DNA from 3 places in the Janthinobacterium sp. BJB401 genome. Region 1 is predicted to be linked to each of the others. Evidence: predicted binding sites of a transcription regulator. Region 1 holds the regulator's gene; each other region holds the start of a gene.
The links. Region 1 encodes sigma-54, which starts transcription at its own class of promoters, with help from an activator protein. Its sites were predicted from a motif close to TGGCANGNAANCTGCTTT; they were not measured.

Region 1 (7,966 bases):
AAGAGCAATGCGGCTATATCGGCGACGACGTCATCGATGCCCCCATCCTGAAGCGCGTCGGTTTTGCCGTCAGCGTGCCGGGCGGGCGTCCGGAAGTGCAGGGCCTGGCGCACCATGTGACGCAGGCCGGCGGCGGCCGCGGCGCCGTGCGCGAGATCTGCGAATTCCTGCTGCGCGCCCAGGACAACTATGTGCGCGTCATGGCGCCGTTCCTGGAGTGAGGCGCGCCTTGCCGCCAGTGATATTGGAAAGTGTGAAACCCTATGCGTAAGCCAGGAGGCGCCCATCGCTGGCGCACGATTTTTACCCTGCTGGGCGCGGTTGTTGTCGCGCTGGCCAGCTTTTGGCTGCTCGAAGTGATGAACAAGAATAGCCAGGACATCAAGGCCAGCAAACATTTGGATGAGCCCGATTATTTCATCACCAATTTCAGCCTGGTGCGCATGGATTTGACGGGCAAACCCAGCTATATCGTGTCGGGCACCAAGCTCACGCATTATCCGGCCGACGATTCGTCCGATATCGACCAGCCCTTCGTGCGCAAGCTCACGCCAGGCATGCCGCCGTTGAACATGAACGCGGAACTGGCGCATATCGACCAGGACAATACCCGGCTGCAACTGCACCGCAAGGTCGTGATCGACCGCGTGGCCAGTCCGAAGGCGCAGAACCTGACAGTCAGGACGGAAGCGCTGACGGTGTTCCCGGATGAGGAAAGAATGGAAACGGACGTGCCTGTCGATATCCTGACGGGCGCCTCGCGCCTCAATGGCGTCGGCATGAAGGCCAATAACGCCACCGGCGTGGTGGAAGTGCAGAATGCGCTGCGCATGGTCCTACCGCCGAAACCGCGCCCGGCCGCGGCGGCAAAATGACAGAATGAAACAAGGAAACCATACTATGAAGAAGATCTTGCTGTTGACCGTATTTTCCCTGGCCATCATGGGCGTGGCGCATGCCGAGAAGGCCGATTCCGAGAAGGAAGCCGTCATCACGGCACGCAGCGGCCACGTCGATGACGTCAAGCAGGTGCGCACCCTGACGGGCGACGTCGTGCTGGTGAAGGGCACCCTGACCATGAAGGCGGGCCGGGCCCTGATCACGGAAGATCCGCAAGGCTACCAGTTCATTACCTTCTGGGCCGATCCCGGCAAGCTGGCCACCTTCCGCCAGAAGCGCGATGGCGCGGGCGACCTGTGGGTCGAAGGCGAAGCGGAGCGCGTGGAATACGACAACAAGACGGAAGTGGTGAAACTGTTTTCCCGGGCCAAGTTGACGCGCCTGGAAGGCACGAAAGTGACCGACGTGGCCAACGGCGCCTTCATCTCGTATGACAGCCGCAAGGAAGTGTTTGCGATGGAAAATTCCAACAGCGGCACCAGCACGCCCGATGGCGGCAGCGTGCGCATGGTGATCCAGCCGAAGACCAAGGCGCCGGCGGCGGAGAAAGCGCCGGCCACGCCCGCGCCAGGAAAGAAATAATGGAAAATACACGTTGCGGCAGCACCCTGATCGTTCGCGGTCTGCAAAAAACCTATGGCAAGCGGCAAGTCGTGCATGATGTCTCGCTGCAAGTCGAATGCGGCGAAGTGGTGGGGTTGCTGGGCCCGAACGGTGCCGGCAAGACCACCTCGTTCTACATGATCGTCGGCCTGGTGCCGTCCGATGGCGGCAGCATCGATATCAGCGGCGTGGACATTTCCAGCCTGCCGATCCACCGCCGCGCGCAGATGGGCCTGTCCTACCTGCCGCAGGAAGCGTCCGTCTTTCGCAAGCTGACGGTGGAAGACAATATCCGCGCCGTGCTGGAAATCCAGACCGTCGAAGGCCGTCCTTTGAAGAAGGCCGAGATCGAGGAGCGCCTGGATAAATTGCTGGCCGACTTGCAGATTGAAAAGTTGCGCGAGAACCAGGCCTTGTCCCTGTCGGGCGGCGAGCGCCGCCGCGTGGAAATCGCCCGTGCGCTGGCCACCGATCCCCGTTTCGTGCTGCTCGACGAGCCGTTCGCCGGCGTCGATCCGATCGCCGTGATCGAGATCCAGCGCATCGTGCGTTTCTTGAAGGAGCGCAATATCGGCGTGCTGATCACCGATCATAATGTGCGCGAGACGCTGGGTATCTGCGACCGTGCCTACATCATCAACCAGGGCTCGGTGCTGGCGTCGGGACGCCCCGACGACATCATCGCGAACGAGTCGGTACGCCGGGTCTATCTGGGCGAACACTTCCGCATGTAAGCCAATGAAACAATCATTGCAGCTGCGCACTTCGCAGCACCTGGCACTGACGCCGCAGTTGCAGCAATCGATACGCCTGTTGCAATTGTCTACCCTGGAATTGCACCAGGAACTAGAGCAATTGCTGACGGACAATCCCTTGCTCGAACGCCTCGATGATCCGCTCGACCGTTCGCTGCGCCTGCTGTCCGATGGCGCCTTGAGTTCCACGGCGGCGCCGGCCGAAGCGCCGCCCCAGCCGCCAGGCCAGGAAGCGCCCGCCGCGCCGGCCGAAGCGGAAACTTTTGATGGCGAGGCGGGCGACAGTCCGGCCGCAGCCGAGGGCGGCGACAGCGACTGGAGCGAGGCGAGCCGCGGCAAGGCGCCCGACGACGAAGATTCGCGTCCGCAATTGGAAGCCCATCACTGCACCCTGCGTGAGCACCTGATGGAGCAGATGCGCGTGACGGTGCTTGAATTGCGCGACCGCGCACTGGTCGAGCTGATCATCGACGCGCTCGACGACAATGGCTACCTGGAAGAGTCGCTCGACGACATCCTGGCGCGCCTGCCGGAAGAGCTGGAAATCGACGCCGACGAGATGCGCACGGCCTTGTCGCTGCTGCAAAGTTTCGATCCGCCGGGCGTGGGCGCGCGCAATGCGTCCGAATGCCTGGCCCTGCAAATCAAGCGCTTGCCGCACATCGCCATGGTGACGCGGCGCATGGCCCTCGTCATCGTGGAAAAGCACCTGGCCTGGTTTGCCCAGCGCGATTTCAACAAGCTGAAAAAAGCCCTCGATTGCGACGATGAAGACTTGCGCGAGGCGCAGACGGTGATTCGCCAGTGCAATCCGCATCCGGGTGCCGTATTCGCCTCGGACGTGTCCGATTACGTGGTGCCCGACGTCGTCGTCAAGCGCGCGCGCAATGGCTGGCAAGTGACCCTGAACAACGACGTCATGCCGCGCCTGCGCGTCAACGCCATGTACGCCAACCTGCTCAAGCAGGGCAAGGGCGAGGGCGCCATGGGCGCACAGTTGCAGGAAGCCAAGTGGCTGATCAAGAATATGCGCCAGCGCTTCGACACCATCCTGCGCGTGGCACAGGCGATAGTAGAAAGACAAAAGAACTTTTTCTCGCATGGGGCCGTTGCCATGCGCCCCCTTGTGCTCCGTGAAATAGCTGATACACTGGGTTTACACGAGAGTACTATCTCGCGGGTAACAACTCAAAAGTACATGCTGACCCCGCACGGCATGTTCGAGTTGAAATATTTCTTTGGTAGCCACGTCGCCACCGAAGCGGGGGGCGAAGCGTCATCGACGGCGATACGGGCATTGATCGTGCAACTGACAGGAGCAGAAGACCCTAAAAATCCTTTATCCGACAGTAAGATTGCGGACATGCTGGGGGAACAAGGCATGGTGATTGCGCGACGTACTGTTGCCAAATACCGGGAAGCGTTGAAAATTCCGCCAGTGAGCCTGCGTAAGTGTTTGTAAGTTTTTTTCGGTTCCTCTGCGGGCCGGATAGGATGGACCGCACGAACCCGATCATCTTTAGGAGTGTGTATGAATCTCACCATCAGCGGACATCATCTCGAAGTGACACCAGCCATCCGTGAATACGTACAAACGAAGCTGGAGCGCGTGAAACGTCATTTCGATCAAGTTATCGATATCGCCGTGATTCTGACCGTGGATAACCTCAAAGAGAAAGAAAAACGTCAAAAGGCTGAAGTCAACCTGCGTTTGAGTGGCAAGACTGTCTATGTGGAAAGCCTGGCGCACGACCTGTACGCCGCGATCGATACCCTGATCGACAAGCTCGATAGGCAAGTGATGAAATACAAAACCAAAGTGCAAGGGCACGGTAAAGAGGCGATCAAGCATCTGCCAGACAACTCCGAGGAAGACGCCGTCGTCGCCGTTTAAGGCCACCCGCTTCCAGCAGTTGTGATCAACTAAGGGCGCACATCTTGCGCCCTTTTTTGCGCCTGGACCTGTTGAACGCAATCTTCCCCGCGCAAGGGCTAGAATGTTTGCACTTTCACTTCTTTCCTGCCTGCCATGAGCGACTTCGTCCAGACCTCCATCCGCAACCGCACCGGGCACATCGTGCTCGACCGTCCGAAAGCCTTGAATTCCCTGTCGCTGGAGATGGTGCGCGCCCTGAGCGCGGTCCTGCTGGCCTGGCGCGACGATCCGCACGTGGACGCCGTCGTTATTCGATCGAGCAGCGAAAAAGCCCTGTGCGCCGGCGGCGACATCCGCTTCTTTTACGATGCGGGCCTTGCCACGCCGCAAGGCGGCAGCGCCTTGCTGGAAGATTTCTTTACGGAAGAATACGCCTTAAATCATGTGATTCATTTCTATCCGAAACCGTATATTGCCGTGATGGACGGCGTGGTGATGGGCGGCGGCATGGGCGTGGCGCAAGCCGGGCCAGGCAACCGCCTGCGCATCGTCACGGGCCGCACGCGCATGGCCATGCCGGAAGTTAATATCGGCTTGTTCCCCGACGTGGGCGGCAGTTATTTCCTGTCCCGCCTGGCCGGCCAGCTGGGCCTGTACCTGGGCTTGACGGGCCTGACCATCAACGCGGCCGACGCCCTGTACACGGGTCTGGCCGATGTCTACCTGCCCGAGGCGCAGATGGGGGCGCTGCTGGCCCTGTTCGACTCGACGCCGGGCGAGGCCTTGCCGGTGGCCATCAAGGCGCTGGCGGCGCCGTTCCAGGCCGGGGCGGGGGTATCTTCCCTGGCGACGGCGCGCGCGGCGCTGGACCGCCATTTCGGCGCGCCGTCCGTGGCTGCCATCATGGCCTCGCTGGCGCAGGACGACAGCGCATTCGCCACCAAGGCGCTGGCGGCCATGCGCCTGCGTTCGCCCTTGATGATGTCGGTGACCCTGGAATTGCTGCAGCGGGGCGCTCACCTGGGCGTGGCCGATTGCCTGCGTCTGGAGCGCACGGTGGTGCGCCATAACTTCGAGCATGGCGAAGTGCTCGAAGGCGTGCGCGCGCTGGTGGTCGACAAGGACAATGCGCCGCGCTGGAATCCTGCCAGCCTGGACGAGGTCGACACGGCCAAGGTGGCGCGCTTCTTTGCCCCCGTCTGGCCGGCTCAAGCGCATCCGCTGCGCCACCTGAATTAACTAGGAGCGTTCGCGGTGGCGCAGCACGACTCTTTCGTTGGGGCCGAAGTACTGCGCCAGCCGTTCCGCCATGTACACGGAACGGTGCTGGCCGCCCGTGCAACCGAGCGCCACCGTCAGGTAGCTGCGGTTGTCGGATTTGAATGACGGCAACCATTTTTCGATGAAGGCGCGGATGTCTGCCAGCAGTTCCAGCGCGCTCGGCTGCGCGTCGAGGAAGGCGATCACGGGCGCGTCGCGGCCGTCGAGCGGGCGCAGCGCCAGGTCGTAATAGGGATTCGGCAAGGCCCGCACGTCGAAGACGAAATCGGCGTCCAGCGGCACGCCCAGCTTGAAGGCGAACGATTCGAAGAACAGGGTCAGCGGCGCGCGCTCGGAGGCGACGATATCCTTGATCCAGGCACGCAGCTTGTTGGCGCTCAGTTCCGACGTATCGATCACATGGCCCAGCTGTTCGATGGCCGACAGGCGTTCGCGTTCTTCCGAGATGCACTCGATCAGGGTGCGGCGGCTGGCGGGATTCTGGTTCGGACGCAATTCGTGCGACAGCGGATGGCTGCGCCGCGTTTCCGAGAAGCGCGCCACCAGCGAATGCGTGGTCGCCGTCAGGAACATGACCTTGACGTCGTGCCCCTGGTCGCGCAGCAGAGCCACATTGTGCGGCAGGCTGGTCAGCGACTCGGCGCTGCGCGCATCGACGGCGACGGCCAGTTGCGGTGTGCCTTCGTCGAGCAGGGTTTGCACCAGGCTGGGCAGCAAGGCCGGTGGCAGGTTGTCGACACAATAGTAACCGGTATCTTCCAGCACATTGAGCGCGACGGATTTACCGGAGCCGGATATTCCGGTGATAAGGACGATATGCATACGCCGATCATACAATAAAGATCGACGCTCTGCTCCCAAGGCAATTATCTTTACAAATTATTGCAATTATTGTTCGAGTCAATGTGGGGTCAGACCCGTCGGGTCGGACCCCGGTAATTAATCGCCACTCATTGCCAAACGTTGCCGCTCCATGAACTCCTGCAAGGTATCGATGCCGCGCAGTTGCAGAATCGTATTGCGCACGGCCGCTTCCAGCAGCACGGCAATGTTGCGGCCGGCGGCGACGGGGATGACGACCTTGCGCACGGGCAAGCCCAGCACGTCTTCCGTGGGGAACAGGAAGGGCAGGCGCTCGACTTCTTCTTCCAGCGCGTTGCGGCGCACCAGGTGGACGATCAGCTTCAGGCGCATCTTGCGGCGCACGGCCGTTTCGCCAAAGATGGCCTTGATGTCGAGTAAACCCAGTCCCCGCACTTCCAGCAGGTTTTGCAGCAGCGGCGGGCAGCGGCCTTCGATCATGTTGGGCGCGATGCGCGAGAATTCGACGGCGTCGTCGGCCACCAGGCCGTGGCTGCGTGAAATCAGCTCCAGGCCCAGCTCGCTCTTGCCCAGGCCCGAATCGCCCGTGATCAGCACGCCCACGCCCAGCACGTCCATGAACACGCCATGCATGATGATGCGTTGCGCCAGCTTTTTCGACAGGTAGACGCGCAGGAAGTCGATCACTTGCGCGGCCGGCAGCGGGGTGGAGAACAGGGGGATGTTTTGCTCGTCGCAGATGGCGAGGATGTCGGGCGGCGTTTCCAGCCCCTGCGCAATGATCAGCGCGGGCGGCCCGCCGGCGATCAGCTCGCCAATCACGTGGGTGCGCGTGTTGACCTTCAGGCGCTGGTAGTAATTGATTTCCTGGTGGCCAAAGACCTGGATGCGGCCCGGATGGATCAGGTTCAAGTGGCCCACCTGGTCGGCGGCCGACGAGACGTCGCCCGAGATCAGGCGCTCGCCGCCGGGGAAGCCGGCGAACCAGCCCAGTTGCAGACTTTCACGATTGTCGTCGTACAGGCGTTGTATCGTCAGCGGCGTTTGCAACATGGCAGTCTTCTTCAGGAGTGGAGGAATACCTGAAGTTTAACCCGCCGCTTGCAGACTGGGTTGCCAATTGACGATGCGCGAATGCACGGATTTCGGTTCCGGATCCGTGGCCAGCGCCGTACGGAAGGCATCGTCGGAAAACATTTCGGCGATTTCCGACAGGATTTCCAGATGTTGCTGGGTGACATGATCGGGAATCAGCAGGAAAAACAGCAGATTGACGGGCTTGCCATCGGGCGACTCGAACGGAATCGGCTCGGCCAGACGCACGAAGGCGCCCAGCGGCGATTTCAAGGTTTTGCTGCCCTTGACTCTGCCATGCGGCACGGCCACGCCATGGCCCAGGCCAGTCGAGCCCAGGCGTTCGCGGGCAAACAGATTGTCCGAGACGGTAGAGCGGGCGATGCCGTAATTGTTTTCGAAGATCAGGCCGGCTTGCTCGAAGGCGCGCTTTTTACTGGAGACTTCCAGGTCCAGCAGGACGTTTTCGAGGGATAATATTTTGCTAAGATTAGTCATGACACTCAATGAAATGGTGCAATGCGCAGAGGGCTTGCGAGCCGAATTATAGGCCTGTTTCGGCGGCCTGTAACGCCAATTCTCAACAGTATACGCCCGCTGCGGGCGCAGTGGGCGCTACAGCCCGCGTAGCCATCATTTTAGCAAAAAAATAACA
Region 2 (7,966 bases), on a different contig from region 1:
GGGATTCATGGCGGCGATCAACTGAAAGCGGGCGGGAAACTCCGCCTGGCGGGCCGCCCGTGAAATGCTGATCACACCCGATTCCATGGGCTGGCGCAAGACATCGAGCACCCGGCGCTGGAATTCGGCAATTTCGTCGAGAAACAGCACGCCGCAGTGGGCCAGCGAGATTTCGCCAGGCCGCGGCACGTTGCCGCCGCCCACCAGGGCTACGCCGGACGCCGTCTGATGCGGCGCGCGATAGGGGCGCCGTTTCCAGTGCTCCACTTTGAAGTGGCCGCCCAGCGAATGCACGGCAGCCGATTCCAGCGCCTCTTCATCACTCATGGGCGGCAGCACGCCGGGGAAGCGGCTGGCCAGCATGGTCTTGCCTGCGCCTGGAGGGCCAATCATCAGGACGTTATGGCCGCCTGCCGCCGCCACTTCCAGCGCCCGTCGCGCTTGCTGCTGCCCTTGCACATCGGCAAAGTCGGGATAGGGAAAAGCGTGCGCCGCCAGCACGGGCTGGTGGCGTTGCAAGGCCGTCTGGCTGGCGTGCGCGGCAAAGTGCGCGCAGACCTCGAGCAGGCTGTGGGCGGGATAGATGCAGGCATCGCTGACGAGGGCCGCTTCGTCCGCGTTCGCCCGCGGCAGGATGAAGGCGCGTGGTGCGCCCAACTGGCTGCGCTGCATGGCAAAGGTCATGGCCAGGGCGCCGCGGATGGGGCGCAGCTGGCCTGAGAGCGACAGTTCGCCCGCGAATTCATAGTGGTGTAATTGGTCGCCCGGCAACTGGCCGGAGGCGGCCAGGATGCCCAGCGCAATGGGCAGGTCGAAGCGGCCCGATTCCTTGGGCAGGTCGGCCGGCGCCAGATTGGCCGTGATGCGCCGCGCCGGCATCTCAAAGCCGCAGTTTTGCAGCGCGGCCCGCACGCGGTCGCGCGATTCTTTTACTTCCGTATCCGGCAGGCCGACAATCGTAAACGAAGGCAAGCCATTGGCAAGGTGGACTTCGACACTTACCTCGGGCGCCTCCATGCCGGACAGGGCGCGGCTTTTCAGGACGGCCAGACTCATCAGACTCCCCTGTAGCGCGGACGCGGGCAGTATCAGTCTAGCGCTTGAAACGGCATCAGGCTTGAGGTATGCCAGCAAGGCCGCCGATTACGGCGCCCTGCATACAACAGCGGTTCAGGCTTTTGGATCGTTCAGGCGCGTTTCCAGTTCGATCAGGCGCAATTCCAGTGCATCCAGCTTGGCGCGCGTCTTGGCCAGCACTTGCGCCTGGATATCGAATTCCTCGCGCGTGACCAGATCGAGGCGGGCGAAGCCCTGGGTCATCATCGATTTCACGTTTTTCTCGATATCCTTGGCCGGCGAGTTTTCGATGGCTTGATGGATCTTGCCTTGCAAGTCGTTAAAGAAGGTATTCATGTCCATGGTCAGTCCTTTTATGGTGCGGCCTGTGCATCGCACCATTGCGGTGCACAGCGGCGTTAATCTGGTGCGAAACTGGGCAAATTCACAATGCTTCAGCAGCCCATACCCGCATGCCGACAGGCTTGCAGGGTATGTATGGCCGGAAACGCACCTGTCAAGGTGGCAAGTGAGCTGGCACGTATTCTGCTAAAGAAGGTATGAACGCTTTGTGATCTCCAGCCAAGATTTTAAACCTCAACCGCTTTAAAAGTTCAATAAAAGGGAATCGCCATGAAGAATCTGTCCAAGAACATGACTTTAGCTGCAGCGTTGACGCTGGCCATGACCGCCGTGTGCGGTAGCGCCATGGCCCAGGATGCAGTGGCGGCGCCTGCTGCGGCCGAAGCCGTGCCTGATAACGTGGTTAGCTACAACGTGGCGCTGACCAGCGACTACCGTTACCGCGGCATTTCGCAAAGCCGCTTGAACCCGGCCATCAGCGGGGGTGCCGACTATACCCATAACCCGACGGGCCTGTATGTGGGCACCTGGCTGTCGAGCATCAAATGGATCAAGGATGGCGGCGGCGATACCGATCTGGAATGGGATATCTACGGCGGCAAGCGGGGCGAGATCAGCAAGGATTTTACCTATGACGTGGGCGGCCTGTACTATTTCTATCCCTCGAATGGTCTGAGCACCAATGCCAACACCTTCGAGCTGTACGGCCAACTCGGCTACGGCCCGATGTATATCAAATACTCGCATTCGACCACCAATCTGTTCGGTGTTGCCGACAGCAAGAACAGCGGCTACCTGGACGTGGGCGCCAACGTCGAGGTGCATGATGGCTACATGCTGAACCTGCATGTGGGCCGTCAGAAAGTCGAGCACAACGATTCCCTCAGCTACAGCGATTACAAGATCGGCGTGACCAAGGACTTTGGCATGGCGACCGTTTCCCTGGCTGCCGTCAAAGCCAACATCACGTCGCTGGCACCGAATGGCAAGAATCTGGCGAAATCGGGTCTCGTGCTGACCGTGTCCAAAACCTTTTAAGCGAGACTGCCATGAAAATGATTACCGCAATCATTAAACCGTTCAAATTGGACGAAGTACGCGAAGCTTTGTCGGCTATCAATGTGCAAGGCATAACCGTCACGGAAGTCAAAGGTTTCGGCCGCCAGAAAGGTCACACGGAACTCTACCGTGGCGCCGAGTATGTCGTTGATTTCTTGCCAAAGACCAAGATTGAAGCAGCCGTCGATGACGCTATTGTCGACCAGGCCATTGAAGCGATCGAAGGTGCCGCGCGTACCGGTAAAATCGGTGATGGCAAGATTTTCGTCTACAACCTGGAACAGGTCATCCGCATCCGTACCGGTGAAACCGGCAACGAAGCGCTCTAAGGGGAATATTGATGCATAAAAATATAACAAAATTGCTAGCCGGGATAGCCTGTCTGTGTGCGTTTGGCGTTGCCACGCCGAGCTTTGCCGATGCGCCCGCCAAGACGGAGGCGGCCACGACCACGGCCGTCGCCGCCCCTGCCGTCACGCCGGTGCCTGATGCAGCGCCTGCCGCCGCCGCGCCGGCCCCGGCCGCTGCCGCGCCAGCCGCCGCGCCCGTCGCCAACAAAGGCGACACCAGCTTCATGATGATCAGCACCTTGCTGGTGATCTTGATGACCATCCCCGGCCTGGCCCTGTTCTACGGCGGCCTGGTGCGCTCGAAAAACATGCTGTCGGTGCTGATGCAAGTGTTCATGGTGTTCGCGCTGGTCATCGTGCTATGGTGTATCTACGGCTACTCGATCGCCTTCACGGAAAAAACCGCCTTCTTCGGTGGCTTCGACCGCCTGTTCCTGAACGGCATCTGGGATCCGGCCAAGGGTACGTTTGCCGCCGCCGCCACCTTCAGCAAGGGCGTCGTCATCCCCGAGTTCGTCTTCGTGGCCTTCCAGGGCACGTTTGCCGCCATCACCTGCGCACTGATCGTCGGCGCCTTTGCCGAGCGCGCCAAGTTTTCCGCCGTGCTGGCCTTCGTCGTGCTGTGGTTCACGTTCGCCTACTTGCCAGCGGCCCACATGGTGTGGTTCTGGACCGGTCCTGACCTGATCACCAACGCCGCCACCTCGGCCAGCGAAGCCCTGAAGGCCGGCTGGATCTGGCAAAAAGGCGCGCTGGACTTCGCCGGCGGCACCGTCGTGCACATCAACGCCGCTGTCGCAGGCCTGGTGGGCGCCATCATGATCGGCAAACGCGTCGGTTACGGCCGCGAATCGATGGCACCGCACTCGCTGACGATGACCATGATAGGCGCATCGCTGTTGTGGGTGGGCTGGTTCGGTTTCAATGCCGGTTCCTCGCTGGAAGCAGGCGACGTGGCTGCCCTGGCCTTCGTCAATACGCTGTTGGCCACTGCTGCAGCGACCCTGTCGTGGGTATTTGGCGAATGGATCAGCAAAGGCAAGCCTTCGATGCTCGGTGGCGCATCGGGCGCCGTGGCCGGCCTGGTGGCGATCACCCCGGCGGCCGGCTTTGTCGGCCCGATGGGCGGCCTGGTCATCGGCTTGCTGGCCGGTGTCGTCTGCCTGTGGGGCGTGAATGGCCTGAAACGCCTGATCGGTGCCGACGATTCGCTCGACGTGTTCGGCGTGCATGGCGTGGGCGGCATCCTCGGCGCCCTGCTGACGGGTGTGTTTGCTGCGCCACAACTGGGCGGCCAGGGCGTTTTCGACTACGTCACCAACAAGATGTCGGCCGATCCGTACTCGATCGGCCATCAGGTGTGGGTGCAGGCGCAAGCGGTCGGCACCACCATCCTCTGGTCGGCCGTGGTCTCCGTCATCGCCTATAAACTGGTCGACATCGTCATCGGCCTGCGCGTACCGGAAGAAGAAGAGCGCGAAGGCCTCGATATCACGAGCCATGGCGAGCAAGCGTATCATGGTTAAATAGCAATCATCTGGCATGCCAGCGCCCCGGCGCGGCATGTCCGGCTGGAAAAGGCGCCTCATTGAGGTGCCTTTTTTTCGTTGTGGGAATGTAAAAGGTCTTTAAAACAAGGCTTTTGCCCCGATTTGGGGTACTTACACGGTAATATAGTCGGCAGTTCTGTGTGCTTTTTTGAATACTGCACATAATTTAAGGATGTAACTATGGTTCCCCATCTCGTCACGGCCCTGACCGGACCGCTGCTCGACCTCGAAAAAAAGATTCTGGCCGCGACGCCGGCCATTGAGCGCTGGTTTCGCATGGAGTGGCAAGAGCACACGCCGCCCTTCTATTGCTCGGTAGACTTGCGCAACGCCGGCTACAAGCTGGCGCCCGTCGATACGAATCTGTTCCCTGGCGGTTTTCATAATCTGGCCACGGAAATGCTGCCCCTGTCCGTGCAAGCGGCCATGGCCGCCATCGACAAGTATTGCCCGGACGCCCGCAACCTGCTGATCGTGCCGGAATTGCACAACACCACGCCGCAGTATCTGCAAAACGTGGCGCGCCTGATGCAGATCTTCCGCCAGACGGGACTGCACGTGCGCTTCGGCTCGTGGTCGCCCGAGATCACCCAGCCGACACCGCTGGCGTTGCCAGATGGCAACATGCTCGTCATCGAGCCGCTCGTGCGCCTGAACAATGGCCGCCGCCTGGGCTTGAAGGATTTCGACCCGTGCACGATTCTGCTGAATAACGACTTGTCGGACGGCATCCCCGATATCTTGCAAAATATTCATGAGCAAAGCCTGCTGCCGCCCTTGCATGCGGGCTGGGCCTTGCGCCGCAAGAGCAACCACTACACGGCCTACGATGAAGTGGTGAAAAAATTCGGCAAGATGATCGATGTCGACCCGTGGATGCTCAATCCCTTCCACGCCAAGTGCAGCGACGTCAATTTCCAGGAAGGCGAGGGCGAAGATGCGCTGGCCGCCAGCGTCGACGTGCTGCTGGCCAAGATCCGCAAGAAATACAAGGAATACGGTATCAAGGAAAAGCCGTTCGTCATCGTCAAGCCCGATGCGGGCACGTATGGCACCGGCATCATGACGGTGCGCGACGCCAGCGAAGTGCGCGACCTGTCGCGCAAGCAGCGCGAAAAAATGTCCATCGTCAAGGATGGCCAGCTGGTGACCGACGTGATCATCCAGGAAGGCGTGCCGACCTTTGAAAGCATCAAGGATGCCGTGGCCGAGCCCGTCGTCTACATGATCGACCGCTACGTGGTGGGCGGTTTCTATCGCGTGCATGCGGAGCGTGGCGTGGACCAGAACCTGAACGCGCCCGGCTCGCAGTACGTGCCGCTGGCGTTTGCCCAGCAGCACGCCGTGCCGGACTTGAAGGCCAAGCCGGGCACGGCCGCGCCGAACCGCTTCTATGTGTACGGCGTGGTGGCGCGCCTGGCCTTGCTGGCCGCATCGCTGGAAATGGAGCGCACGGACCCGAATCCCGAGGTGTATTGATCCATCACGGAGGCTTGCCAGGCGCGGCGACTACCGCGCCTGGCGATCTCGGCTAGAATCAAGCATTCCTTATCCAGGCTCCCCGATTGGACGCACCATGAAAATTGCATTCCTTGCCGACCCGCTGGCAGGCTTCAAGACTTACAAAGATTCCACCTTCGCCATGATGCGCGAGGCGGCCAAACGCGGCCACGCCGTGTATGCATTCGAACAGAAAGACATGGCGCTGGAAGAGGGCATCGTCACGGCATTGGTAAAACACATCGAGCTGACCGGCGACGAACACGACTGGTACAAGGTGCTCTCCACCGAGGAAGTGCGCCTGTCGACCCTGGACGCCATCATTGAGCGCAAGGATCCGCCGTTCGACATGGAATACGTGTACGGCACGTATCTGCTGGAACTGGCGGAAAAGCAGGGCGCTTGCGTCTTCAACAAGCCGTCCGCCATCCGCGACAACAATGAAAAGCTGGCCATTGCGCAGTTTTCCGAATTCACTTCGCCGACCCTGGTGACGTCGAACGAAGCGCGCCTGCGCGCCTTCCATGTCAAGCACCAGGACGTCATCTTCAAGCCGCTCGACGGCATGGGCGGCACGGGCATCTTCCGCGTCAAGGCCGATGGCCTGAACCTGGGCGCCATCATCGAGACGCTGACGGACAACGGCGCGCAAACCATCATGGCGCAGCGCTTTATCGCCGACATCGACAAGGGTGACAAGCGCATCCTCGTCATCGGCGGCAAGCCGGTGCCGTTTTCGCTGGCGCGCATTCCGCAGGCCGGCGAAGTACGCGGCAACCTGGCCGCCGGCGGCACGGGCGTGGCGCAGCCATTGACGGCGCGCGACCTGGAAATCGCAGAAAAGCTTGGGCCGATCCTGGCCGCGCGCGGCCTGATGCTGGTAGGATTGGACGTGATCGGCGACTATCTGACGGAAGTCAATGTCACCAGCCCGACCTGCTTCCAGGAAATCATGCAGCAGACGGGTTTTGACGTGGCGGCCATGTTTGTCGACGCCGTCGAGCATGGCGTTGCGCAAGCGCAGCAGCGCTAGAAGGTGAAATGACTATGGTAGGGATTTTGCTCATGACACATGCACCGCTGGGACAGGCCTTCATCGCCGCCTGTGCGCATGTGTTTCGGGGGCCAACGGAACGGTTTGAAGCCATCGACGTCGTCGCCGACCAGGATCTGGCCGAAGTGCAAAAGCTGGCGTCGGACGCCATCTGCCGCCTCGACGACGGTTCCGGCGTGCTGGTGATTACCGATGTGAAGGGCGGCACACCGTCGAACTGCTGCAACAAGCTGGCCGATGCGGGTCGCGTGGAAGTCATCGCTGGCATCAGCCTGCCGATGTTGCTGCGCGCCATCACGTATCGCCGCGACACGCTCGACGTGGTGGTGGAGATGGCGCTGGCCGGTGCGCAAAGCGGCGCCGTGCGCGTCGATAACCGCATTCGCGTGGGCGAGTAAAGAGTGACATGGCCGCCGCCCTGAAGGCGGCGGATTTTATAGGCCAAGGCTGGCAACAATGCAGTGCATTCAGGGATAGAGACCATACAAAAATGATTCAAAAAGAACTCGAAATCATCAACAAGCTGGGACTGCACGCACGCGCCTCCGCCAAATTTACCCAGCTCGCCGCCAAGTTCAAGAGCGACGTCTGGCTGACCCGCAACGCGCGCCGCATCAATGCCAAGTCCATCATGGGCGTGATGATGCTGGCCGCCGGCAAGGGCGCGAAAGTGACGCTGGAAGCCGAGGGCGATGATGAGCAGGCATGTGTCGATGCGCTCACCGCCCTGATTAATGACAGGTTTGGCGAAGGCGAGTAATGCTCGCCGAACGCAGCCGCAGCCGCATTCCGACAGGTCACCCCATGGCATCTTTCACGCTCCACGGCATCCCGGTCTCCCGCGGCATCGCCATTGGCCGCGCGCATCTGCTGGCGCCGGCCGCCCTTGACGTCAAACACTACCTGGTCGCCCAGGAACAGATCGAAGCCGAAGTCCAGCGCTTGCAAAACGCCATCGCCGCCGTCCACAAGGAACTGCAAACCTTGTGGAACGAGCTGCCGAAGGACGCCCCCACGGAACTGGGCGCCTTCAT
Region 3 (7,966 bases), on a different contig from region 1:
AGACCAGCATGACCTATTCCATTCGTACCCTGCTCGGCGTTGCCGCCGCCGGCGCCGTTGCCCTCACTTCCCTGCTGACCTTGCCGCATGCCTATGCGCACGGCAATGTCACGCCGCAAGGCGTCGACACCACCGGCTTGCCCAAGGTGGGCGACAAGTGGCTCGAACAAAACCCGTATCGTGGCAACAAGCTGGCCTTGACTGTAGGCACCTCGGCCTACAACCAGAATTGCGCTCGCTGCCACGGCATCGAAGCCATTTCGGGCGGCATCGCACCGGATTTGCGCCAGTTGGACCGCGATTGTTTTGGTATCAAGAATGAGACAAAGAAACAGGCTTGCTACAAGGAGACGGACAATTACTACCTGACCACCATCCGCCACGGTAAAGTGCGCAATGGCGCCGTGTACATGCCGCCGTTCGAAGGCGTATTCAACCAGGAAGCCATGTGGGCCATCAAGACCTATCTGGAAACCCGTAGAGAATCGAACTGATCACGAAGGAGTCCCATGCGTTCATTTCAATTCCGCAGCGCGCGCGCGATGATCTCGCTCGCTTGTCTGGCGCTGTGCGCAGCCGCGCCGGCGCGTGCCGACTGGCAGAAAGTGCAGCAGTCGGGCAGCCTGAAAGTGGCTGTGTACAACGAGTTCGCGCCATTTTCCGACAAGGGGGCGGGCATCGATATCGACATCGCCGAAGCGCTGGCGAAAAAGTTGGGCTTGAAACTGAGCTTGCTGCCATTTCCCGCCGGCGAAAACCTGAACGATGACTTGCGCAATATGGTGTGGAAGGGGCATTACCTCGGTTATGGTCCCGCCGATGTGATGTTGCATGTGCCCGTCGACAAGAAGTTGATGGCGGATAACGACAAGGTCGAGATCTTCGCGCCGTATTACGTGGAAACCGTGCGCCTGGCGCGCAGTGCGCAAGCGGTGCCGCAATTCGATGGCGTCGCTACGCTGGCTGGCAAGCGCATCGGTGTGGAAAAGGTATCGATCGCCGCCATGCTGATGCTGGGCGAAGATAATGGCAAGTACCGCGACGATGTGCGCATTTTCGATACGGCCGCCGAAGCCTTGCAACAATTGCAGGCGGGCAAGCTCGACGCCGTGCTGGCCAATCGTTCGGAAATCGAATCGGTGCTGAAAAGCGATCCCGCTTTCCCCCTGAGCGAAGTGGCGTTCGCCCGCCTGCCGCGCGCGGGCTGGGCCGTGGGCCTGGCCGTCAGCAAGCAACAACTCGACGTGGCCAGGTTGCTGCAGGCAGCCATGAACGAGATGGCGGCCAGCGGCGAATTGAAAACCATCTTTGAAAAGTATGGCGTGAAGGAAGCGCGGCCGTAACAGTCCATGCTGTATGTGAAGCCCGCACATCGGAAGATGTACGGGCTTTTTGTTTTAGAAACTGTACTGCGCGCTGACACCTAACAACCAGTTGCGTCCCGGCGCCGCTTCATAGTAGCGTTTGTTACTGTCGCCGACGATGACGGAGCCCACGTAGGTCTTGTCGAAAAGATTGTTCAGGCGGGCAAATTCCTTGAAGCGCCAATTCCCCACGTTTTGTTTGGCGTTGAAGCGCGCATTGAACACCGTATAGCCGGGCGCCGGTTTTTCGATGTTGCTGTCTTCCGCGTAGACCTGGTTGCTGGCCACGCTTTCCAGCGCCGCGCCAAAACGGTCAAGTGTGTCTTTCCAGGCCAGTTCCGCGAACAGATTGGCGCTGGGCACGCCCGGCAAGCGGCTGCCTTCGCGCACGCTGCCAAACGCCTGGTCATACACGGCGTGCAGGCTGGTCAGTGCCACTTTTGTCGTGAAGCCATATGGCAAGTTCGAGTCCAGCGACACTTCCATACCCTGACGCAAGGTTTTACCTGCATTGCGATAGCTGGTGCGCCCGCCGCTGGACTTGTCGACCACCAGCTCGTCGTTGGTCTTGATCTGGAACACGGCCGCGTTTACGTGGGTGTTGTTGGCGATTCTGGCCTTGATGCCCGCTTCCAGGTTGGTGCTGGTGGCTGGTTTCAACTGGTAATTGAAGCCGCCACCGGTGCCCGAGTAAAACAGTTCATTCAAGGTAGGTGCCTCAAAACCGCGCGCGGCGCTGGCGTAGACGTTGACGTTCGGCGTCAGTTTATACAGCAGACCCAGCACCGGTGTCGTGTGGCTGAACTCCAGGCTGCCGCTGTCGTTGCCATTGCTGAGATAGTGGTCGTCGACCGCCACTTTCATCTTGCTGTAGCGCAAACCTGCACTGAGCAGCCATGGGCCGCTTTGCCATTCCGCCTGGATATAGGGATCGAGGCTGGAAACGACATTCTGCTCGTCGCGGCGCAGCTTGCCTTTTACGCCAAACGTGTTGCCGATGTAATTTTCATAGCCCGTGCGGTCGTCGCTGGAGCGGCCGTAATCGATGCCGATGGTCGTGCTCAGCTTGCCGCCTGCCAACTGGTTCACGTGCAGCCAGTTGGTGTCGATGCCGTAGAACTCACGCTGGAAGTCGACCACGCCGCCTGAATGTGTGAGTACTCCATTAATAGTTTGATTTTGTAGGAACTTGGAGAAGGCCTGATATTGGATCACGTCGCGGTTGCCGCCATACACCATTACATGCAGGCGGTCGTCGCCGAACGACTGTTCATAGGTGGCGCCGATTTGCTGGTGGTCGATACTCTTGCGCGTGTTGTAGCGCTCGGCCAGGGTGAGCTTCGGGTTCTGCGTGTCGCTCGCATCGGTTTCTCCGGCGCGCGGGTCGCGGGCAAACGTGGCCCAGGTGGCGCCCAGCGGATCTTGTGTGTTGCCCTGATGCAGGCTGTTGGCGACGATGGTCAGCTTGCTGTCCGCCGTCGGCTTGACGGTGATCTTGCCGAACGCCTGTTCGCGCGTGGCGGCGCTGTGGTCGCGGAAACCATCGGTGCGGAAGCGCGAGCCGTCGAGCACGTAGCCGATGCCGCCTGCCTGGCCTTGCGCCGTCAAGTCCACCTTGTTGGTGCCGTAGCTGCCGCCCACCACATTCAATTCGACGGACGGGGGATTTTGTCCATCTTTGGAAAACAGCTGGATCACGCCGCCCGAATGGTTGCCGTAGATGGCAGAAAACGGTCCGCGCAGCACTTCGATGCGCTCGGCCGTATCGAGGTTGAACGTGGCGGCCTGGCCCTGGCCATCGGGCATGCTGGCGGGAATGCCATCGCTGATCAGCTTGACGCCGCGCACGCCGAAGGCCGAGCGGGCGCCGAAGCCGCGCGACGAGATCTGCAAGTCTTGCGCGAAGTTCTGGCGGTTTTGCACAACCAGCCCTGGCACGGCGGCCAGCGCTTCCGACGCGTTGACGCGGATTTGGCCATCCTGGATGCGGGCGCTGTCGACCACGTCGATCGAGGCCGGCACTTCCTGGCTGGGGTGGGCGATGCGGCTGCCGCTGACGACCACCGTATCCATCAGTTGCCCGTTGGCCAGGTCAGCTGCCTCGGCGGCAAAGACGTGGGGGGCGAGGGTGGCGCTGCCGGCGACAAACAGGCTGGCGATGGTGTTCAGGCGGAAACGATGCTGCATGCGGATTCTCCAATGTGAATAAAAGCCTGCTTTGGTCGCGTGCGCGGCGCAGGTCTGCATAGTTGTATCAAGCAATATGCCTGCCATGTCTCCATTGGTGGGCTGAAATTATACGCGTGTCAGTGGCACGGCGTTTGCATGCAGCAATGTTCAGATGCGCCGATGCCGCGCGCTTTTCCTGTGTTTTGCCATCGAAAGGTGATTATGCCCAACTTCTTCCTGCGCTTGCGCCAAGTTTTCTGGCTGTTGCCGGCGCTCGCCAGCACCGCCGTCCAGGCCGCTCCCTTTGCTTATGTCCCCAATGAAAAATCGGGCACCCTGAGCGTGATCGATACGGCGACCGACCAGGTCGTGCGCCAGATCGCCGCAGGCAAGCGTCCGCGCGGCATTGCCGCCGACCCCAGCGGGCGGCAATTGTTTGTCACGGACGCGGCCAGCAGCGCCTTGCTGCTGATCGATAACGCTGGCGGCGCGCCCGTGCGCACGGTGGCGCTGGGCAAGTCGCCGGAAGGTGTCAGCGCCTCGCAAGATGGTAGTCATGTGGCCGTGGCCGTCGAGGAAAACAATAGTGTGGCCTTGCTCGACGGGCATACAGGCAGCTTGCTTGCCGATATCAAGGTGCACGGACGTAACCCGGAACATGCCGTTTTCAGCCCCGATGGGCGCTGGCTGCTGGTCAGTGCGGAAGAGGCCGAGCAAGTCGACGTCATTGATGTGGCACAACGCCGCCAGGTGGCGTCCATTGCCGTGGGACTGCGCCCGCGCGGCATCGGCTTCAGTCCGGACTCGGGCCGTGCCTACGTGGCGTGCGAACTGGTCAATGCCGTCTACGTCATCGACATGGCCGCGCGCAAGGCCATCGCCACCATTCCTGCGGGCAAGAATGCCAACGGCATCGTGGTCCATCCCGGCGGCAAGCAGGTGTATGTCTCGAACGGTATCGATGGCACGGTGATGGTGATCGACACGGCCAGTCATCAGGTCACGGCCACCATTCCCGTCGGCAAGCGCCCGTGGAATATGGCCATCACGCCCGATGGCGCCAAGCTGTACGTGGCCAATGGCCGCTCGAACAGCGTTTCCGTCATCGACACGGCCAGCGCGCAGAAGGTGGCCGATATTGCCGTGGGCGAATTGCCATGGGGCGTGGTGATTCGCTAGTGGCACAGGCGCAGGTGTTCCAGTCTGGTACACCTGTTCCATTGTGCAGCGGCTCAAGCCCGGGCATGCGCTGAAAAGCGCGCCGGTATTGATGCCGCGCCCTTGCAACAAGAGTAAAACCGGCTAAGTTTGTAGTGGGATGGCGAGCTGGCACGGCATTTGCGGAAGACTCCGTGTACTCACCCCATCTGTACCAGGACGTTTAATTTTAATTAAGTAATTCCATTCTAATTAACCCGATAGAGGACGACATGAATCTCGCAGACATCAGCAAACTGGGCGTAGCCAATCCCTTCAAACAACGCTATGACAATTACATCGGCGGCAAATTTGTTGCCCCAGTAAAAGGTGAATACTTTCCTAACATCACGCCGATCACCGGCTTGCCGTTTTGCGAAATCGCCCGCTCCACGGCGGAAGACGTCGAACTGGCGCTGGACGCCGCGCATGCCGCCAAGGATGCCTGGGGCAAGACCTCGCCTGCCGAGCGCGCCAATATCCTGAACCGCATCGCCGACCGCATCGAGCAGAACCTGAGCCTGATCGCCACGGCGGAAACCATTGACAACGGCAAGCCGATCCGCGAAACGATGAATGCCGACATTCCGCTGGCCATCGACCATTTCCGTTATTTTGCCGGCTGCATCCGCGCGCAGGAAGGTTCTGTCGCGCAAATCGATGCGGAAACCTATGCCTACCACTACCACGAGCCGCTCGGTGTCGTGGGTCAGATCATTCCGTGGAATTTCCCGATTCTGATGGCCGTGTGGAAACTGGCGCCAGCCCTGGCCGCCGGCAATTGCGTGGTACTTAAGCCGGCCGAGCAGACGCCAGCGTCCATCATGGTGTTGATCGAGCTGATCGGCGACCTGCTGCCGCCGGGCGTGTTGAACATCATCAACGGTTTCGGCCTGGAAGCGGGCAAGCCGCTGGCGTCGAGCAAGCGCATCGCCAAGATCGCCTTTACGGGCGAAACGGGCACGGGCCGTTTGATCATGGGCTACGCCGCGCAAAACCTGATTCCCGTCACCCTGGAGCTGGGCGGCAAGTCGCCGAACATCTTCTTTGAAGACGTGATGGATGCGGACGACGAGTATTTCGACAAGTGCCTGGAAGGTTTTGCCATGTTCGCGCTGAACCAGGGCGAAGTGTGCACCTGCCCATCGCGCGTGCTGATCCAGGAATCGATCTACGAGAAATTCATCGAACGCGCCCTGAAGCGCGTGGCGGCCATCAAGCAGGGCAACCCGCTTGACTCGTCCACCATGATCGGTGCGCAGGCGTCGCAGGAGCAGCTGGAAAAAATCCTGTCCTACCTCGACATCGGCCGCCAGGAAGGCGCCGAAGTGCTGGCCGGCGGCGAGCGCAATACGCAGGCGGGCGACCTGGAAGGCGGCTACTACGTGCGTCCGACCGTGTTCAAGGGCAATAACAAGATGCGTATCTTCCAGGAAGAAATCTTCGGGCCCGTCGTGTCCGTGACCACCTTCAAGGATGAGGCCGATGCGCTGGCGATTGCCAACGACACCTTGTACGGCCTCGGTGCCGGCCTGTGGACGCGTGACGGTTCGCGCGCCTTCCGTATGGGACGCGCCATCCAGGCGGGCCGCGTGTGGACCAATTGCTACCACCTGTATCCGGCCCACGCCGCGTTCGGTGGTTACAAGCAATCGGGTATCGGCCGCGAAAACCACAAGATGATGCTCGATCACTACCAGCAAACGAAGAACTTGCTGGTGAGCTATAGCCCGAAAGCGCTGGGCTTCTTCTAAACCTGTACACGCGCCGCGCCTGTCAATCCAGGCGCGGCGCGCAGAAAGGGATGCCATGAGTGCAGCAATTGCCCGGGTGGTCGCCACCGATGCGGCGCTGGAAATGATGGACAAGTTGCGCCAGCGTCACGGCCCGCTGATGTTTTTCCAGTCGGGCGGTTGCTGCGACGGCAGCGCGCCCATGTGCTATGCGCTGGGCGAGTTCGATGTCAGCGATACCGATATCTATCTCGGCAATTTGAATGACACACCGTTTTACATGGGACTCGAGCAATTCGAGTACTGGGAGCATACCCAGTTGATTATCGATGTGGTCGATGGCAATGGCGGCATGTTTTCACTCGACAACGGCACGGGCAAGCGCTTTTTGACGCGCTCGCGCCTGTTCACCGATGAAGAGTGCGCGCTGTTGCATGCCCAGCCGCATGAGCACCGCAAGACTTGATACATACACATACTAATAAAACAGAGGGAGATGATTGTGCAGAAAAAAATCATGGGGATCGTCGTCGGTTTGGGATTGGCATCCTTGGCCTCATTGGTCCAGGCGGCCGACGTGGGCAATGTCACGAATGCCATGCTCGACAGCACGGCGAAGAATCCGGCCAGCGTGCTGTCGTTTGGCATGGGCACGCAGGGCCAGCGTTATTCGCCGTTGACGCAAATCAATGACAAGACCGTGGCCAAGCTGGTGCCGGCCTGGTCGTTCTCGTTTGGCGGCGAAAAACAGCGTGGCCAGGAATCGCAGCCGCTGATTCATAATGGCAAGATGTTCGTCACGGCCTCGTATTCGCGTATCTTTGCCGTCGACTTGAAAACGGGCGCCAAGCTGTGGAAGTATGAGCATCGCTTGCCGGACGGCATCATGCCCTGCTGCGACGTGGTCAACCGCGGTGCCGCCCTGTACGGCAACCTGGTGATTTTCGGCACGCTCGACGCCTACCTGGTGGCGCTGGACCAGAACACGGGCAAGATCGTCTGGAAGGAAAAAGTCGACGACTATGCGGCTGGCTACTCGATGACGGCCGCGCCGCTGATCGCCGAAGGCTTGCTGCTGACGGGCGTGTCGGGCGGCGAATTCGGCATCGTCGGCCGGGTCGAAGCGCGCAACCCGATGACGGGCGACCTCGTGTGGAGCCGGCCGACGGTAGAGGGCCATATGGGCCACCGCTACGACAAGGATGGCAAAGCGATCGATAACGGCATTTCGGGAACGGTGAACAAGACCTGGCCGGGCGACTTGTGGAAAACGGGCGGCGCCTCGACGTGGATGGGCGGCACCTACGATCCGCAAACCAAGCTCGCGTATTTTGGCACCGGCAACCCGGCGCCTTGGAACAGCCACTTGCGTCCCGGCGACAACCTGTACTCGTCCTCCACCGTGGCGCTCGACGTGAAAACGGGGCAGATCAAGTGGGCGTATCAAAACACGCCGAACGATGCCTGGGATTTCGACGGCGCCAACGAATTCGTCACCTTCGA

Region 2: HWE17_RS13620 (TorF family putative porin) is a predicted target of sigma-54. The motif match lies at 1,592-1,609, and genes of this name have one in related genera.
Region 3: adh (aldehyde dehydrogenase) is a predicted target of sigma-54. The motif match lies at 4,861-4,878, and genes of this name have one in related genera.

Annotation. Positions count from the first base shown of each region.
Region 1 is NZ_JABXFH010000002.1:213,257-221,222, forward strand. It holds gene HWE17_RS02650 (HAD family hydrolase) at 1-221, shown strand, start outside; gene lptC (LPS export ABC transporter periplasmic protein LptC) at 264-875, shown strand; gene lptA (lipopolysaccharide transport periplasmic protein LptA) at 901-1,482, shown strand; gene lptB (LPS export ABC transporter ATP-binding protein) at 1,482-2,237, shown strand; gene HWE17_RS02670 (RNA polymerase factor sigma-54) at 2,242-3,720, shown strand; gene raiA (ribosome-associated translation inhibitor RaiA) at 3,790-4,152, shown strand; gene HWE17_RS02680 (enoyl-CoA hydratase/isomerase family protein) at 4,288-5,373, shown strand; gene rapZ (RNase adapter RapZ) at 5,374-6,237, opposite strand; gene hprK (HPr(Ser) kinase/phosphatase) at 6,355-7,290, opposite strand; gene HWE17_RS02695 (PTS sugar transporter subunit IIA) at 7,327-7,809, opposite strand.
Region 2 is NZ_JABXFH010000018.1:1,715-9,680, forward strand. It holds gene HWE17_RS13610 (YifB family Mg chelatase-like AAA ATPase) at 1-1,056, opposite strand, end outside; gene HWE17_RS13615 (accessory factor UbiK family protein) at 1,171-1,419, opposite strand; gene HWE17_RS13620 (TorF family putative porin) at 1,690-2,457, shown strand; gene HWE17_RS13625 (P-II family nitrogen regulator) at 2,469-2,807, shown strand; gene HWE17_RS13630 (ammonium transporter) at 2,819-4,354, shown strand; gene gshA (glutamate--cysteine ligase) at 4,559-5,857, shown strand; gene gshB (glutathione synthase) at 5,955-6,911, shown strand; gene HWE17_RS13645 (PTS sugar transporter subunit IIA) at 6,926-7,330, shown strand; gene HWE17_RS13650 (HPr family phosphocarrier protein) at 7,423-7,692, shown strand; gene ptsP (phosphoenolpyruvate--protein phosphotransferase) at 7,737-7,966, shown strand, end outside.
Region 3 is NZ_JABXFH010000075.1:143-8,108, forward strand. It holds gene pedF (cytochrome c-550 PedF) at 9-494, shown strand; gene HWE17_RS27140 (ABC transporter substrate-binding protein) at 510-1,343, shown strand; gene HWE17_RS27145 (TonB-dependent receptor) at 1,398-3,551, opposite strand; gene HWE17_RS27150 (beta-propeller fold lactonase family protein) at 3,756-4,712, shown strand; gene adh (aldehyde dehydrogenase) at 4,964-6,484, shown strand; gene HWE17_RS27160 (DUF779 domain-containing protein) at 6,540-6,929, shown strand; gene HWE17_RS27165 (PQQ-dependent methanol/ethanol family dehydrogenase) at 6,960-7,966, shown strand, end outside.